DNA from 2 places in the Rubrivivax gelatinosus IL144 genome. Region 1 is predicted to be linked to the other one. Evidence: predicted binding sites of a transcription regulator. Region 1 holds the regulator's gene; the other holds the start of a gene.
The links. The regulator LexA, encoded in region 1, represses DNA repair genes until DNA is damaged. The targets are predictions, from matches to a motif close to ACTGTATNNNNATACAGT.
Positions count from the first base shown of each region.

Region 1 (3,402 bases):
CTTCCCCGCGCGGCCTGAGGCCGCCCTTCACGACGTAACCCCAAGGAGACTTTCCATGGCCATCGAAAAAGCGCTCTACACCGCCCGCGGCACCGCCACCGGCGGCCGCACCGGCACCGCCAAGTCCGACGACGGCCGCCTGGACATCCAGCTGTCGACGCCCAAGGCGCTGGGCGGCGACGACGGCGCCGGCACCAACCCGGAGCAGCTCTTCGCCGCGGGTTACGCCGCCTGCTTCATCGGCGCGCTGAAGGCCGTCGGTGCCCGCCACAAGAAGGCGATTCCCGCGGACGCCTCGATCAACGCCGAAGTCTCGATCGGCCCGCACGCCGGCAAGCCGGGTGCGTTCGGCATCGCCGTCGCGCTGACGGTGTCGCTGCCGGGCTTCGACAAGAGCGAAGCCGAGGCGCTGGTCGCCGAGGCGCACGAGGTCTGCCCGTACTCCAACGCGACGCGCGGCAACGTCGACGTCGCGCTGTCGGTCGCCTGACGGCGGCTCAGGCGCGGCGCGCCAGCAGGTCCAGCATCAGCTCAATGCGCGCCTGCGCCGGTGTCGCCGCGCCGTAGTGCGGCAAGGCGCCGTCGGTCGTGCCGACGACGCCGCCTGCCAGGCAGCGCGAGGCGCGCACGACGGCCACCCCGGCCGCCAGCGCCCGCGCCGCCGCTTCACGCAGCGCCGTGTGCACCGTGCCGTTGCCGGTGCCGGCGATCACCAGGCCTTGCACACCGTCGGCCACCAGCGCATCGACGATGCGCCCGCTGGCACCGGCATGGCTGGTGACGATCTCGACGCGCGGCCATCGGCCGGGCGGCACCTCGCCGACCGGTGCGGGATGCAACTCAGGCGCCGGCCAGTCGCGCAGCCGGCGGAAAGCACCGTCTTCGACGAGCGCCACGGCTCCGGCGTCACCCGCCGAGAAGGCGTCGAGCTGCCAGCCGTGCAGCTTGCGCAGCTCGCTCCCTGCGTAGACCTTGCCGCCGAAAGCGACCAGCACGCCGCGGGCGCCGGGCTCGCGCGCCAAACGCACGGCGTCGAGCAGGTTCTGCGGGCCGTCGGGCGACGGCGCGCTCGCCGGGCGCATCGCCGCGGTCAGCACCACCGGCTTGGGCGCGGCCAGCGTGCGGTGCAGGAACCAGGCGGTCTCCTCCAGCGTGTCGGTGCCATGCGTGACGACGATGCCGGCGAACTCGGGCCGCGCCAGCCGCGACTGCAGCTCGCGGAGCAGCAGCGCCCAGGTCGCGTGGCCCAGGTCGCAGCTGTCCAGCCGCGCCAGCGTCCAGGTCTCCAGCGCCTCGCCGGCCAGCGCCGGCACGGCGGCGGTGAGCTGTTCGGCCGACAGCGCGCCGGCGTCGTAGCCGACGAGATCGTCGCCGCGCGCCGCCGTGCCGGCGATCGTGCCGCCGGTGGCGACCAGCGCGACGACACGCGATTCGCTTTGCATTCCGTGGTCCTCTGGATGAAAATACAGTGATCTGGATGAATCTCCAGTCTCAAAGACCGGATCACGCGATGGACGACAGCCCCAAGCTCACGCCGCGACAGCAGCAGATCCTCGACCTCGTGCAAAGCGCGATCGAGCGCACCGGCGCCCCGCCCACCCGGGCCGAGATCGCCGCCGAGCTGGGCTTCCGTTCGGCCAACGCGGCCGAGGAGCACCTGCAAGCCCTCGCACGCAAAGGCGTCATCGAACTCGTCGGCAACACCTCGCGCGGCATCCGGCTGAAGTCTGACACACTGCGTGCGCTGGCCGAGGCGCGCATGTCGCAGCACGGCAAGCAGTTCAGCCTGCCGCTGCCCAGCCTGGCGCAGCTGACGCTGCCGCTCGTGGGCCGAGTCGCCGCCGGCAGCCCGATCCTGGCGCAGGAACACATCGACCAGAGCTACGTCGTCGAGGCCTCGCTGTTCCAGCGCAAGCCCGACTACCTGCTCAAGGTGCGCGGCATGAGCATGCGTGACGCCGGCATCATGGACGGCGACCTGCTCGCGGTGCAGAAGGCGCACGAGGCCAAGAACGGCCAGATCGTCGTCGCGCGCCTGGGCGACGACGTCACCGTCAAGCGCTTCCGCCGCACCAAGGCCGCGATCGAGCTGATCCCCGAGAACCCCGATTTCCAGACCATCGTCGTGCCGCTGGAAGGCAGCGACCAGGGTTTCGAGCTCGAGGGCATCGCGGTCGGCCTGATCCGCAACACGATGCTGATGTGAGCGTGATGGCCGCGCCCTACGCCCGTCGCACGCTGCCCTCGGCGCCGCCGCGGCCGGGGCCGGCGCGCCCGCCACGGGCGCCCAAGGCACCGCGGCCGCTGAAGGCTCGCACGGCCGACGAATGCGAACTGCTCGAGCAACTGCCCAACATCGGTCCGTCGATCGCCGGTGACCTGCGCCAGCTCGGCATCCTGCACCCGCGTGAACTGGCCGAGCGCGACGCGCTGGCGCTGTACCGCGCGCTCTGCGAAGCCACCGGCAAGCGCCAGGATCCTTGCGTGCTCGACACCTTCATGGCCGCCGTCGACTTCATGCGCGGTGCCGAGCCGCGCCCCTGGTGGACCTACACCGCCGAACGCAAGGCGGTCTACGGCGCGGTCTGAGCACCGGCCGTTGACGCGGGCGGCCACGCTGCCGCCACGCCACTTCTCCCTCTCGAAAGATCGCCTCGGCTGTCGTCGGCAGCCGGCTGGTTCACTCCTGCCCGGCTGATGAACGGCGAATGAACTGACCGGCTTCGTGGCCCTTGTTCGGGCCTTAACGCGTTGCCCGGCTGACCACAATGCACTTAAGCCGTGCCATTCGTGGCCGATATCACGTTCATGACCAGTTCCAGCATGTTGCCCCGCAGCGCATCCCGACCCGCCGACAGCGTCGGCTTCGGTCGCGCGCCGGTGCCGCCGCCGTCGCTGCGCACCGCGCCGACCGCGGCCTGGGACCGTTTCGTCTTCTGGCTCACCGCCCCGGCGGCGCTGGACGCGGCGCCGCCGCTGAGCCAGCTGCCGGTCGCACGCCAGGAGTTCGTCGACTCGTTGCTGGATCTGCAAGGCTCCGACGTCCACCAGCTGTCCGAACGCATCCAGCAGGCGCGCACGCTGCGCGAACTCTGGCATCTGCGCGCCGACCTCTACCGCGTCGTCGCGCTGCACCGCAGTCAGTCCGAGGCCGAACGCCGCCTCGCCCGCCTCAACGGCCATTTTCCGAAGCGCGGTCGCTCGCGCCTGATGCCGCTGTGAACCGCCCTGCCCTGCACGCCGTCGAACGTCCGCGCCTGCCGGTGCACCCGGTAGTCGGCGCCGTCGCGCTGGCCGGCCCGCGCCTGGCGCGGCTGGCCGCACGCCGCGCCTTCGTGACGACGAAACACGATTTCCTCGTCGCCGCCGAAGAACTCGACGGTTCCCACGGCGAATGGGTGC
Region 1 is NC_017075.1:2,523,502-2,526,903, reverse strand. It holds gene RGE_RS11695 (MarR family winged helix-turn-helix transcriptional regulator) at 1-18, shown strand, start outside; gene RGE_RS11690 (organic hydroperoxide resistance protein) at 56-490, shown strand; gene RGE_RS11685 (asparaginase) at 498-1,442, opposite strand; gene lexA (transcriptional repressor LexA) at 1,511-2,206, shown strand; gene RGE_RS11675 (helix-hairpin-helix domain-containing protein) at 2,212-2,589, shown strand; gene RGE_RS11670 (hypothetical protein) at 2,824-3,222, shown strand; gene RGE_RS11665 (hypothetical protein) at 3,219-3,402, shown strand, end outside.

Region 2 (3,402 bases), 1.2 Mb from region 1:
GGCGGTGATCGCGGCGCCGGCAAAACGCCGGCGGCGTTCCAGCGTCTGCAGTTCCAGCGTCAGATAGGGCTCGGCCACCGGCGGCGGGCCTTCGGTCAGCTTGCGCCCGCGGTCGATGATGCGCGCCAGCCGCGAGGCCATCACGTTGAGCATGCCGGCGATGCCGGTCAGCAGGAACACCGGCGCCAGCGCGAGCTGGATCGCACGCGGCACGTCGCCGAGGGCGGAGGAGGGGTCGATCATGGTCGATCGGGCGCTCGTGTTGCGGGGAAGCCGGCCGTCGAGCGCTGGGCTTCGGCTGCCGGAACGTCGAGCCTCGAACGGCTCAGCGCGCGATTCTGGCCGCTGCCGGCGCCGGCCGTCAGCGCTTCTGCGCCGGACGCATCGTCTGCTGCTGGCGGGTGGCCGTCTCGATCTGAAGCTTGCCGTCGTGCGTGTCGGTGACGAAGGTGATCGTCGCTTCCGACACGCTGCTCATCATCGTCTGCGTCGCCACGTCGTAGTTCAGCGTCCCGTGGCCGCTGCCACCGGCTTGCAAGGCGACTGCGTCGTCCCCCTGGAGCGACAGCGTGTAGACCATGTCGATCTCCGCGACCCCGTCGTGGACGTCGAGCAGGCGCTGGTGGGCCGTCATCTGCATGTCCAGGGGCTTCATGCCCGGGACCGGCATCGTCATCTTCAGGTGCTGCGGCACCGTCTCGCCACGGCGCAGTTGCACGGGTTCCCACGACGGGATCTGCTGCATCATGGCGGTCATCAACTGTTGCAGCATCTCGCGCTGCTGCGGCGTCGCGTTCTCGACCTCGGTCTCGACCGACGCCGGCACGATGTGGCCGTCGGCGGTCAGCGTCCCGCGGACCTTCAAGCCCTGCAGCGGCACCTTGACCGGCAGGGCCTGCTCGCGGCCGTCGGGCAGCTTCAGCGCCGAGCCTTGCGCCACGACCTCCAGCGTCATGCCGTAGCTGCCGTCGGCGGCCGGGGCGCCGGTCGTCGCGTGGAGCGTCTGGCGCTGCTGCAAGGTCGTCGTGAATGGGAAGACGACGGCTTGCGCCTGGGCCTTGGCCATGATGCCCCTGTCCTCCAGCACCCGCACGGTGGTCCGGACTTCGACCACGGACTCCAGCACCTGATCGCGGTTCGGTTGCGGCCGGTAGTCCAGCTCTACGATGTCGGTGGCTGCCCAAACCGGGCCGGCGGACAGCGCAAGACAAAGCAGAAGGGGACGCAGCATCGGGTTCCTTCAAGGGAGGCCGTTCGATTCTGCCGATCGGGGCGGGGCTCCTGCGGCCTGCTTCCTTCGGGAGAAGGAAGGACTCGTGATACTGTATGAATAAACAGTTTTTCGCGCCGTGTCCGCCCTCCCGCCCTACGCCGAGCTGCACTGCCGCAGCAACTTCAGCTTCCTCGTCGGGGCCTCGCACCCGGAGGAGCTGGTGGCGCGTGCGCACGAGCTGGGCTACGCGGCACTCGCCATCACCGACGAAGGCTCGCTGGCCGGCGTCGTGCGCGCGCATGGCGAGGCCGAGCGCCTGGGGCTGAAGCTGATCGTCGGCGCCGAGATGCGGCTGGCGCCGCCGCCCGATCAGCCCGACGCCGACGAACCGCGCCTCGTGCTGCTGGCGCAGACGCGCCGCGGCTACGGCAACCTGGCGCACTGGATCACCGTCGCGCGCCGGCGGGCGGCCAAGGGCGAGTACCTGGCCTGGCGCAGCGACCTCGAAGGCGGCGTGCCGACCGCGCCTTTTCTCGCCGGGCTGCCGGGCTGCATCGCGCTGCTGCTGCCCGATGCCGAGCAGCCGCTGGAGACGGTGTTCGCGCACGCGTCCTGGCTCAAGACCTGGTTCGGCCCGGAACGCGCCGGCGTCGCGCTGGAGCTGCTGCACCACGCCGACGATGCCGATCTCGCCGACACCGTCACGCGTGTCGCGACCCAGGCCGGGCTGCCGGTGGTCGCCGCCGGCGGCGTGCTGATGCACACCCGCTCGCGCAAGCCGCTGCTCGACGTGCTGACGGCCACCCGGCTCAAACGCCCGGTGGCCGAATGCGGCTTCGAGCTGGAGCCCAATGCCGAGGCCCATCTGCGTCCGCGTGCGCGGCTGGCGGCGCTGTACCGGCCCGAGTGGCTGGCGGCGACGCTGGCCATCGCCGAGCGCTGCAGCTTCACGCTGGCCGAGCTGAAGTACGAGTACCCGCGCGAGATCGTGCCCGAGGGCCACACGCCGACCTCCTGGCTGCGCGAGCTGACCGAATCGGGCGCGCGCCGGCGTTTCGCGGCCGGCGTGCCCGACGCGGTGCGCGCGCAGATCGAGCACGAGCTGGCGCTGATCGCGCGCCTGGGCTACGAGCCTTATTTCCTCACCGTCGCCGACATCGTTCACTGGGCGCGTGACCAGGACATCCTCTGCCAGGGCCGCGGCAGCGCCGCCAACTCGGCGGTCTGCTACTGCCTGGAGGTCACCGCGGTCGACCCGTCGAAGTCGACGCTGCTGTTCGAGCGTTTCATCAGCGAGGAGCGCAACGAGCCGCCGGACATCGACATCGACTTCGAGCACCAGCGCCGCGAGGAGGTCATCCAGTACGTCTACCGCAAGTACGGCCGCCACCGCGCCGCGCTGACCGCGGTCGTCATCAGCTACCGGCCACGTTCGGCGCTGCGCGACGTCGGCCGTGCGCTCGGGCTGGACCTGGACCGCATCGAGTCGGTCGCACGCGGCCAGCAGTGGTTCGACGGCCGCCGCATCGACCCCGAACGCTTGCGCGAGCAGGGCCTGGACCCGGCGGCGCCGCTGTGCCGGCTGTGGGTCGAGCTGACCGAGCAGCTGATCGGTTTCCCGCGCCACCTGAGCCAGCACCCCGGCGGCTTCGTCATCGCGCGCGACGAGCTGTCGCAGCTGGTGCCGGTGGAGAACGCGGCGATGGAAGGGCGCAGCGTCGTGCAGTGGGACAAGGACGACCTCGACGCGCTCGGGCTGATGAAGGTCGACCTGCTGGCGCTGGGCATGCTGAGCGCGATCCGGCGCGCGCTGGACTTCGTCGGCGCCAAACGCGGCGCGCCGCTGGCGCTGCACCAGATCCCGCAGGACGAGAAGACGGTCTACGACATGCTCTCGGCCGGCGACAGCATCGGCGTCTTCCAGGTCGAGAGCCGGGCGCAGATGAGCATGCTGCCGCGGCTGAAGCCCCAGCGTTTCTACGACCTCGTCATCGAGGTCGCGATCGTGCGTCCGGGGCCGATCCAGGGCGGCATGGTGCATCCCTACCTGAAGCGGCGTTGCGGCGAGGAGCCGGTCGACTACCCCAGCGCCGAGGTCAGGCAGGCGCTGGAGCGCACGCTGGGCGTGCCGATCTTCCAGGAGCAGGTGATGCAGCTGGCGATCCTGGCCGCCGACTTCACGCCCGGCG
Region 2 is NC_017075.1:1,349,870-1,353,271, forward strand. It holds gene RGE_RS06425 (DUF2721 domain-containing protein) at 1-243, opposite strand, end outside; gene RGE_RS06430 (hypothetical protein) at 362-1,231, opposite strand; gene RGE_RS06435 (error-prone DNA polymerase) at 1,350-3,402, shown strand, end outside.
Region 2: the regulator LexA is predicted to act here: its motif matches at 1,322-1,339, upstream of RGE_RS06435 (error-prone DNA polymerase).